DNA from 2 places in the Pseudoalteromonas sp. NCIMB 1079 genome. Region 1 is predicted to be linked to the other one. Evidence: predicted binding sites of a transcription regulator. Region 1 holds the regulator's gene; the other holds the start of a gene.
The links. Region 1 encodes ArgR, which controls arginine synthesis, uptake and breakdown. Its sites were predicted from a motif close to ANTGAATANNTATTCANT; they were not measured.

Region 2: ABX891_RS00375 (aspartate aminotransferase family protein) is a predicted target of ArgR. The motif match lies at 1,308-1,325, and genes of this name have one in related genera.

What each region holds. Positions count from the first base shown of each region.
Region 1 covers NZ_JBEWZA010000001.1:809,477-815,298, reverse strand. The annotation lists gene cgtA (Obg family GTPase CgtA) at 1-439, opposite strand, end outside; gene rpmA (50S ribosomal protein L27) at 578-835, opposite strand; gene rplU (50S ribosomal protein L21) at 852-1,163, opposite strand; gene ispB (octaprenyl diphosphate synthase) at 1,586-2,557, shown strand; gene mdh (malate dehydrogenase) at 2,643-3,575, opposite strand; gene argR (transcriptional regulator ArgR) at 3,801-4,268, shown strand; gene ABX891_RS03765 (Dyp-type peroxidase) at 4,276-5,175, opposite strand; gene ABX891_RS03760 (ABC transporter ATP-binding protein) at 5,224-5,822, opposite strand, start outside.
Region 2 covers NZ_JBEWZA010000001.1:78,570-84,391, reverse strand. The annotation lists gene ABX891_RS00380 (HDOD domain-containing protein) at 21-1,181, shown strand; gene ABX891_RS00375 (aspartate aminotransferase family protein) at 1,561-2,766, shown strand; gene astA (arginine N-succinyltransferase) at 2,852-3,868, shown strand; gene astD (succinylglutamate-semialdehyde dehydrogenase) at 3,884-5,353, shown strand; gene ABX891_RS00360 (DUF3802 family protein) at 5,486-5,822, shown strand, end outside.

The DNA of each region.
Region 1 (5,822 bases):
CTGGTGTGCCTAATGTTTTTTGACGAGGTGCTCGGTTAGTACTTGATTTAAAACGCGCATTCCCCAAGCCGTGGAAACCACCTTTTGCAACCAAAATTCGTTGACCATGTTGCGTTAAATCGCCAAGTCCCTCTTGGGTATCAACATCCATGATGCGCGTGCCTACAGGCACCATAACAAATAAGTCATCAGCTTTTCGGCCTGTACAGTTACGGCTACGACCGTTAGTACCACGTTCAGCTCTATGGAAGCGCTCAAACTGATAATCAATTAAGGTATTTAAGTTTTCATCAGCTTGTAGATAAACACTACCACCGTCTCCACCGTCACCGCCGTCTGGTCCACCATCTGGAACATATTTTTCACGACGGAAAGACACGATGCCGCTGCCACCGTCTCCAGCTTCTGCGCGAATTTCTACTTCATCTACAAACTTCATGATTACTCACTTTAGGGATTGGCTTGTTTAATAACTCTATTATATACCCAAGCCAGCACAAATGCAGGCTTGGGTATATATTAGCTGACTACAAAACAAAAAACCCCGCAAAGGCGGGGTTTTTAACTACCTTACTGATTACTCAGTTACGATAGTTACGTATTTACGGTTTAAAGGACCTTTTTGTTCAAACTGAACTTTACCATCTGCTTTTGCGAAGATAGTGTGGTCTTTACCGATACCTACGTTAGTACCAGGGTGGAAACGAGTTCCACGCTGACGAACAATGATGCTACCCGCTAGAACTGATTCGCCACCAAAACGCTTAACACCTAGGCGTTTGCTTTCTGAATCGCGACCGTTACGAGTACTACCAGCTGCTTTTTTATGTGCCATTTCTAAGTACCTCTAATTAAGCGCTAATGCTAGTGATTTTAACTTCAGTGAACCATTGACGATGGCCCATTTGCTTACGAGAATGCTTACGGCGTCTAAATTTAACAACCTTAATCTTCTCACCGCGACCATGTGAAACAACCTCAGCTGTTATCTTGCCACCGTTTACGAACGGTACACCGATCTCGATTTTCTCACCATCAGCAACTAAAAGTACTGAATCAAATTCTACTGCCGCACCAGTTTCAACGTCTAATTTTTCAAGACGAATCGTTTGACCTTCAGTCACACGATGCTGTTTACCACCACTTTGGAAAACCGCGTACATAATTAACTCCGTCTGTGCACCCTCAAATCGGCGCAACTAAAATATTCTTCGATAGGGCGCGAAGTTTACGCTAACGCGAAATAACTAGCAAGCCTATTTTGTAATTAAAATGAATAAAAAGTAGCTGCTTTGAGAGCAATTCAATATTTACCCCATTTTATATTAATTGGCCCTTTTGCCAAGCGCTTTTTAACTCTTAGCCGAAATAAATTAATGTACTCAAATATGACCCTCACAGCTCAATATCTAAGCACACCATAAACTGTATATTGATTATCAATTAATCAGTTATCTTGGCTAATTCAGTCTAAATTAAGTACTTTAATAGTGTTTTTTCAATCAATCGTCACAAAATATCGAGCTAGTGCATTTTTTGTTGTACAATCTGCGCCGTTCACACATAAAAATTGGCTCGGAGATCAATGGATATAAAAGCTATCCAGGCGTTAATCGAAAGCGATATGAATGACGTCAATCAACTTATACATGCGCAAATGCGCTCAGATGTGGCGTTAGTTAATCAGCTTGGTTTATATATAGTTAGCAGTGGCGGCAAACGCGTTCGTCCAATGCTGGCTATTTTAGCAGCCAAAGCGCTCGGTTATCAGGGTAAAGATCACATAACACTTGCAACAATTGTTGAGTTTATCCATACAGCAACGCTATTGCATGATGATGTTGTAGATGAATCAAACTTACGACGTGGCACGCCTACAGCAAATGCTGAATTTGGTAATGCTGCTAGCGTATTGGTTGGTGACTTTATTTACACTCGCTCATTTCAGCTTATGGTTGGCCTTGGAAAAATGCAGATTATGCAAGTACTTGCCGATGCAACAAACATTATTGCTGAAGGTGAAGTATTGCAGCTGATGAACTGCAATGACCCAGATACGACTGAAGCCAGCTATATGCAGGTTATTTACTCTAAAACGGCTAAATTATTTGAAGCAGCTACAGGCCTTGCTGCCATTATCACAGAGCAAGACCAAGCGACACTTGATGCACTAAACCTATACGGTATGCATTTAGGTACTGCGTTTCAACTAGTAGATGACGTACTCGATTACAATGCAGATGCTGAGCAGCTAGGTAAAAACATTGGCGATGATTTAGCTGAAGGCAAACCAACCCTTCCGCTTATTTATGCTATGCAACATGGTAGCGAGCAGCAAACACAGCTCATTCGTGATGCAATAGAGCACAGTAATGGTATGGAGCATTTAGAAGAAATTTTAACTGCACTAAAACAAACTAATGCGCTTGAGTTTACAATGCAAAAAGCAGAGCTTGAGGCCGAAAAAGCCATTGCCTGTTTAGACTTTTTAGCTGAGTCTGACTATAAGCAAGCACTTATAAGCCTTGCCCGTATTGCGGTTGACCGCGACCACTAGTTTTAACTAGTTACACAGTGTGACATTAATTCTGAGCAATAAAAAAGCCTGCAAATGCAGGCTTTTTTGTTGCTTAAAGCGGCTATTACGCCATGAAATCAACACCTTCTTTGATGTCTTTTTTCAGAGTTTCAAGCATGTCATTTTTTGCTTTTGTTTCAAATGCGCTTAGTTCGCCGTAAGAAAGAATTTTTTCTACGCCGTTTTTACCTAAACGTACTGGATGTGCAAAGTACTCTGCATCGCCATTTTCAACAGCAACGTAAGCGTAATCTACAACTTCTTCACCTTGTAGGCCTTTAACTAAAGACATACAAAAACGAGCTGCAGCAGCACCCATAGATAGCGTAGCTGAACCACCGCCGGCTTTAGCATTTACAACTTCAGTACCCGCATTTTGGATACGTGGAGTAAGTGCAGCAACTTCTTCATCAGTGAAAGAAACACCTTCAACTTGAGAAAGTAGAGGCAGAATAGTTGTGCCTGAGTGACCACCAATTACTGGTACTTTTACAGTTGCTACGTCTACGCCTTTAAGTTCAGCAACAAATGCTTCTGAACGAATAACGTCAAGCGTAGTAATACCGAATACGCGTTTAGCGTCGTAAGTACCTGCTTTTTTGAATACTTCAGCAACAATTGGAACTGTGCCGTTTACTGGGTTAGTAATAATACCTACTAACGCTTTAGGACAGCTGGCAACAATGCCTTCTGCTAAAGTTTTGATGATGCCAGCATTTACATTGAATAAATCAGCACGATCCATACCTGGTTTACGTGGCATACCCGCTGGGATAAGAACGATGTCAGAACCTTCAAGCGCTTTATTTAAATCGTCTGCGCCAAAGCCTGCAACTTTAACATCTGTTGGGATGTGAGAAAGGTCAACCGCAACACCTGGTACTACTGGTGCAACATCATAAAGTGATAATTCAGAGCCAGCTGGTAAGCCTGTTTTTAATAATAAAGACAACGCTTGGCCGATACCGCCTGCAGCACCTAATACAGCAACTTTCATTGGAATTCTCCGTAATTTGAGGTAGGAAACATTTGTGGCTCTTAAGATAATGAAATTAGCGACTAAAAACAAATTTATCCTGTCTATTTCAAGTATATTTTCGACCATAGTCGTAAACTTATGTGATTTAACGCATCAAACTGGCAAGTTAACTAAACAACTGCTGCATAATTATTCATTTTTGTGTAGAATTTGCGGCATAAATAACAAAAACGAATAAAGACTATGCAACCACAAGATAAACAAGAAGCACTGGTAAAAGCATTTAAATCACTATTAAAAGAAGAAAATTTTGGCTCTCAAGGCGAAATAGTTGATGCGTTAAAAGATCAAGGTTTTGACAATATAAGCCAAAGTAAAGTATCACGCATGTTAAGTAAATTTGGCGCTGTACGCACACGCAATGCCAAACAAGAAATGGTTTACTGCTTACCTGCTGAAATGGGTGTACCTACGGCTAAAAGCCCATTACGCCAATTAGTAATCGACATTATGCACAACGAAATGATGATCATCATTCGTACCAGCCCAGGTGCTGCTCAGCTTATTGCACGTTTATTAGATTCATTAGGTAAAGCAGATGGCGTACTAGGAACTATTGCCGGCGATGACACTATTTTTATCGCTCCTGCTAAAATATCTGAAATAGATGTAACTCTTGAACGCGTTCGCATTTTATTTGATACGGTTTAATAGCAAATTAAATTTGTTTTAAAAACCCTATTGAAGGTGCAAAGAAAGCAGAGCCCATATCGGCTTGAGTAAAATCAAGCCAGTGGTCGTAGCAATCCCCTTCCCCTAAACGACTATTAAGTACTTTTTCAAACGCGGTGCCCGTACAAGCGCATGTAATTGATAACATTCCCTGCTCATACACGTCGCCATAAGGCATGCTTTGATTTAATAGTAGCGGTTGTCCGTCTCCGTCTTTTAGCTCACTTCGCGAAGCATGGCTGGTTTCGATCGCTGGGGTAATTAGCGTGTTATCAAGACGCGTACGTCCCATTATTTGCTCTTGCTCACTCAATGATAAATGCTGCCACATAGTTAAATCATGTTTATAACGCTGAACATGAATATAACTCCCCTGATCTTCAAAGCTACCAGGGTTGCTGATTAAAGCCGTAGCGCGCTTTTTTCTTCCATGTGCGGTGTCGCCACCATAAATAAAACCGTTAAAATCACGACCATCTAAAAAGCGAAAATTCCGAATTTGCTCCACCAGCTCTACATCGGGGGCAAATAATTTTAAAATTTGCAGCGCAAATAAATGGTTAACGTCTTCACGGTCAGAGCGAATTTGCACAAATAAATCACACGGTTGTACACTCATTTGGTGATCGCTATGGGTTATATTGGGAAAGCTCTGTAATTCGCTTGGAATGTATTCAGGGAGGATATGCGGCCAGTATTGCGCACCAATAGCAACCATACAAGAGAGCATTGATTCTGAAAATTGATCGCTAAATTCTTCTTCTATAGCGCTTGCTTGTTTTAACTTTGCGCGAAGTGATTCGTCTTGACCATCAAACACATTAAAAAATAAGTGCAAACCGTGTAAGTTTGCTTCAGCACAAATCCCTGATTGCGCTTGCGCCATTGTTATTCCTTAGTTTTACAGATAAAAACACAGCGAATAACAAATTAATTACGATTCGAAAAAATTCACCGTGTGAGGTTTTATTTTTATTATAACCTGATCATTATTTTCAAATGACTGGCCATATTGTGCAGCAACTTCAATTTCTTGTTCATCAATAACAAGCGAATAAACATACGCCGAACCAATAAAGCGACGACTTATAATTGTAGCTCGCTTGCTGAATTTGTCACTTTGGTTATCTGCCACTAATTCTATTTGATGAGGGCGCACATATATAAGCCCTGCACTTACATTATACTTACTCTCAACATAAGATTCGACTAAACCAAATGGTGTTTTATATTCAGTTGCGGTTAACACTTCTGCGCTTAAGTATATGCCCTGACCCAGAAACTCTGCAACCTCCTTTGAACATGGAGCTGCAAAAAGCTGCTCAGGCGTGCCTTGTTGCTCAATTTTACCGCGATGCATAATGGCAAGTGTATCTGAAAACGCAAATGCCTCTTCTTTTGAGTGTGTAACAAACACAGCAGATACTTGAGTTGCTTTAATAATTCGACGTATATCGGCAATTAATTCAAAGCGTACTTGTGTGTCGATGTTTGAAAAGGGCTCATCAAGGAGTAATAAACTAGGTTTATAAG
Region 2 (5,822 bases), 730 kb from region 1:
ATACTTTATTAATGGATGTCATGACTGAACTTGTAGCCCAGCAGCGTACTGCCAAAATACTAAGCCAACGAGCTCATGACTTATTGCTTGGGCATAGCTTTGCGCATCAGCAAATTGGTTTCATTCATACATTAGATATAGATTACGGCGAACCCATGAAGCAGCGTACCTTGCTTCAGGTTGAAGTGGCCGCACAGAATAAACGCCAGCAAAGCAGTACTGCACATCATAAGTACCGCGCTCAAGCCAGTGAGCAACTGCACAAAACAATTGAAACAGCTATATATAAGCAGCTCGAAGATATAGATGGCGTAATTCATAGCACCATAGGTATTGAAGATGGCATTGCGAATATACTCGATATATTAGCGGTAAAGTCAGCGTCGGTAGGGCGTTTAGAGCCATTGGTTAATGATATAAATTGGTTGGGTAGGGAGTTAGTAACGCTCGTTAATTTACCTTACTATCGTAATCAACGTAGTAAAAACACGTCTGTAAAAGTAGATAAGCCATCGCTCGCCCTTCGTTATATTGGCCTTGATAACTTACAGCTAGTTATTCCTACATTTGCTGCTCGTCATTGGATGCCACATAGCACCGAACCATTTTCGTTATTAAAACGTCGTTTACGTGACAGTGCCATGGCAAACGCCATTGCTGCGCAAAAAATTGCACAAATTAATAATGTAAATGACGTTCATGCATTTACCCTAGGTATGCTTTTAGATGTAGGGCGAATTGCATTAGTGCGCTTGTACTTAAAAACGTTTGAGCAAATATGGCAACGTAAAGTACAGCTAGCCCGAAATGAAAACCAAAAAGATTTACACACCGCTTTATTAGAGCTTCAGCCCGACCCGCTATTTTTAACTACTCTACTTAGCAATAAATCGATAGAAGTAAGCGCTAAGGTAATAGACAAAATGGCTTTTAAATATTTACCGTTTAAAGGGGTAATGCAGCAGCTAGTAAATGGGGTAGATAAGGGCGATACATTACTGCCATTAACAGAAGTAATGCTAAAGGCACGGTGCTATTCACAATATCTTAATTTAAAAGAACATCAACTTATTGAACCTGATGAAGCTCTAAGCTGGTTTTCGCACTTTAAGTTCACTAAAACGGAACTAAAAACCCTCCAATCGAGTAATTTTACCAATTTAGCTATTCAAATTGACTAAAAATCTGAATTTTTTGTTAATTTTTTTGCGACTAACCATTCATTCTCATCTTATTGTTATATTACATATTTGCCGATTAAAGCGTGTGCGCCTCTGTACTCATGCGGTTAGTTGCCTAAAAATAAGCATAAATAGCTATGCAAATAGTTATTCACTATCTATGAAATAATATCTTTAGCCCTTTATTTTCAAGGGATACATGAAAGTTTTTAACGAGACAGATATAAGTAATTCTGAAATAATGTGCGTCTGAAAATTGAACCACAAAGCAATTTTGCGCAATTATCAGGTTACTGATCTTGCCTATAAAGTTGGTTACAAATATTAACCAAACACCTATTTTGATGTTTTGTGTTGCTCACAATTAAGAGGAAATAAAATGACAGTCAATCGCGAATTATTTGATCACGTAATGGTTCCTAACTACGCACCTTCAAGCGTAATTCCTGTTCGAGGCGAAGGCTCTCGCGTATGGGATCAACAAGGTCGAGAGTTTATCGACTTTGCTGGTGGTATTGCAGTTAACTGTCTTGGCCATTGCCACCCTGCATTAGTAGGCGCATTAAAAGAGCAAGGCGAAAAAATCTGGCATCTATCTAACGTAATGACCAATGAGCCGGCACTTCGCCTAGCTAAAAAAATGGTTGATGCGACATTTGCTGAAAAAGTTTACTTTGCCAACTCTGGCGCAGAAGCAAACGAAGCCGCGCTTAAATTAGCGCGTCGTTTTGCACTTGATAAGTTTGGCGCAGAAAAATCACAAATCATCGCGTTCAACAAAGGTTTCCACGGTCGTACATTCTTTACCGTAACTGTTGGCGGCCAAGCTGCATATTCAGATGGTTTTGGCCCTAAGCCTGGCGACATTGTACATTGCGATTACAATGACCTTGCTGCTTTTGAAGCACTTATCAGCGATAAAACATGTGCCGTAATGATGGAACCTCTACAAGGTGAAGGCGGTATTGTTTCACCAACTGATGAGTTTGCTCAAGGTGTTCGCGATTTATGTACTAAACATAACGCACTGCTTATTTTTGATGAAGTTCAAACAGGTGTTGGCCGTACTGGCGATTTATACGCATACCAAGGCTTAAACGTAGTACCTGATATTTTAACTTCGGCTAAAGCACTTGGCGGCGGTTTTCCTATTGGCGCTATGATCACAACAACTGAAATTGCACAGCACCTTAAAGTAGGTACACATGGTTCTACTTATGGCGGTAACCCGCTTGCGTGTGCTGTTGCAGAAGCTGCATTTGATACAGTAAATACTCCAGAAGTACTTGCTGGCGTAAAAGCAAAAGCCGCATTATTTAATGAATTACTTAGCGCGGTTAACGAAAAATACAACGTATTTAGCGAAATCCGTGGCCAAGGTTTATTAATTGGTGCAGTAGTGAACGAGCAATACAAAGGTCGTGCAAAAGAGTTTTTAGTGGCAGGTACTGAGCAAGGCCTTATGTCATTAGTTGCCGGTGCAGACGTAGTACGTTTCACTCCATCTTTAGTAATTCCTGAAGCGGACATTCGCGAAGGTATGGCACGCTTTGAAAAAGCAGTAGCAAGCGTAGTAAACGCATAAGCTACCTAAGCCAACCAATTAAGGGCAAGCACTGCTTGCCCTGCAATTCCTATTTACCGTTATTTATAAGGGAGCAAGCGGACTCATGATGATCCTTCGCCCAATCCAGCAAAATGATTATTCAGCATTACTGAAAATTGCCCACGAATCTGGGCATGGTTTTACGTCTTTGCCTTTAAATGAAGAGCTATTACAAAAAAAGATCGACCATTCAGTAAGCTCATTTGCTAAACAAACGTCACAACCTGGTGACGAAGGCTACCTGTTTGTTCTTGAAGATAGCGAAACCGGTGATGTTGTAGGTACGTCTGCAATTGAAGCTGCGGTAGGGCTTGATGATGCATTTTATCATTATCACTTAAGTAAAGTGATTCACTCTTCGCGTACATTAGACGTATACAAAGCCGTTGATATTTTAACGCTATGTAACGACTACACAGGTGCTACAGAGCTTTGCACATTGTTTTTAAAAGATGGCTATCGTAAAAATTGTAACGGTAAGCTACTTTCAAAAGCGCGCTTTATGTTTATAAAACAGCATCAAGAGCGTTTTGCACAAACAGTGATCGCAGAAATGCGCGGTGTGTCTGACGAAAACGGCAGTAGCCCTTTTTGGCAGTGGCTTGAAGAGCACTTTTTCTCAATGGATTTTCCAACAGCCGATTACCTAACAGGTATTGGTCAAAAGGTTTTCATTGCTGAGCTAATGCCTAAATATCCAATTTACGTAAATTTGCTAAGTAAAGATGCGCAAGCCGTAATAGGTAAAGTACACGACAACACTCGCCCAGCAATCGAGTTATTAAAAAGCGAAGGCTTTACGTTTAATGGCTACGTAGATATTTTTGACGGCGGCCCAACGGTTGAAGCAAAAGTAGATAACATTGCGACTATTCGTAATGCAAATCACTTTAACGTTGAAATTGGCGAAATGACTGGCGACACCATGGTGTTACTAGCTAACGAAAAGCTTGAAGATTTTAGAGCAACCGTTGCACCAATGACATTTGACGAGCGCGCAAAAAGCCTTATTTTATCGCAAGAAATAGCAGATGCATTGCATTTGCAAGCTGGCGATATTGTTAGTGCAACCACGATTTAATTTAGGAGAAAGTATATGACTCATCCTGCACAATTTATTAATGGTCAATGGTCACAAGGCCAAGGCACAGAATTTAATTCAGTAAATCCTGCAAATAACGACGTTATTTGGCAGGCATCATCAGCAACTGCGGCGCAAGTAGACACCGCAGTAAATGCAGCGCGCGAAGCGTTTTACGCATGGGCTGATAAAAACTTTACTGAGCGTTTAGAAATAATTAAAGCATTCGCAGCGCAATTAAAAGAAAACAGCGAAGAGCTCGCTATTACTATTGCACAAGAAACAGGCAAACCACTGTGGGAAACGCGCACAGAAGCGGGTGCTATGGTTGGTAAAATTGCCATTTCTGAAAAAGCATTTTTAGAGCGCACTGGCGACGTAGAAAACGCAATGCCACTTGGCCGTGCAATGATCCGTCATAAACCACATGGTGTTGTAGCTGTATTTGGTCCGTATAACTTTCCGGGTCACTTACCTAATGGCCACATTGTGCCAGCGCTTTTAGCAGGTAACACAGTGGTATTTAAACCGTCTGAACTGACTCCTAAGGTTGCTGAGCTTACGCTTAAACTGTGGGAAAAAGCAGGCTTACCAGCTGGTGTAATTAACTTAGTTCAAGGTGAAGTAGAAACGGGTAAAGCCCTTGCTGCTCACAAAGGGATTGATGGCTTGTTCTTTACGGGTTCTTCTCGTACTGGGCATATTTTACATGAACAGTTTGCGGGTCAACCGGGTAAAATTTTAGCGCTAGAAATGGGTGGTAATAACCCACTTATTATTACTGACGTTGAAGACACTAAAGCGGTTGTTCACGACATTATTCAATCAGCGTTTATCTCAAGCGGCCAGCGTTGTACCTGTGCACGTAAATTGTTTTTACCTAAAGGTAGCAAAGGCGATGCAATTTTAGAGCGCCTTATCACTGCAACTAAAGCGATTAAAGTAGGTAACTACGATGATGCAGACCAGCCATTTATGGGCTCTATGATCTCATCAGCGGCAGCAGCGGGCATGGTTAAAGCGCAAAACGAGCTTGTTGAGCTTGGCGCTCAAGTATTAGTAGAGCTTGAGCACACAGCCAATACCGGTTTTGTAACACCAGGTATTATTGAGTGTACAAATATTAGTGATTTCCCAGATGAAGAACATTTTGGACCACTTTTAAAAGTATTCCGCTTTGATGACTTTGACCAAGCCATTGATAAAGCAAACGATACAACCTTTGGTTTATCGGCTGGTTTATTAAGTGATAGTGCAGCAGATTACGACCATTTTTTACGTCGTATTCGCGCTGGTATTGTTAACTGGAACCGCCCAATTACTGGCGCGTCAAGCGCAGCACCATTTGGTGGTATTGGCGCATCGGGCAATCACAGAGCAAGCGCGTATTACGCAGCTGATTACTGTGCATACCCAGTTGCTTCAGTAGAGCTTGAAAAAGTAGCGATGCCAGCAACACTAAGCCCAGGCTTAAAAATAGATTAAGTAGTAATACTACTTAATTATTATAAAAGCAGCTTCGGCTGCTTTTTTTGTATTGCTATCGTACAAGGCTAGTAATTATCGACTCTTTCTGCTTAAATCAGCATAATTAAATATATTTAGGTGGTTCGCATAATGGTTTTAGATAGGCAAGGGTACGATGATTTGATCATGTATCTAACTCAAAATTTAGCATTGTTTGAGAAGCCAGGCGAAATAAAACCAGGCGCTCCAACAGTAATGGAATTAATCGAAGACGTTATTGCACAAAATGTGATGCTTATTTGCGAGCAGCACACAGACCTCAACACAGAGCAGCGTAGTCAAATTGTACGTGAAGTTGATGGCATAGTTTACGATTTAGAAGAAGTCCTCAGCAGCATCACCTCACAGCCTGTCACGGTTGAACAGCATGCCTTTATAGATGAATTTGCAGGTTTAGTGAAAAACCTCTTTGATAGCGCGTTAGCAC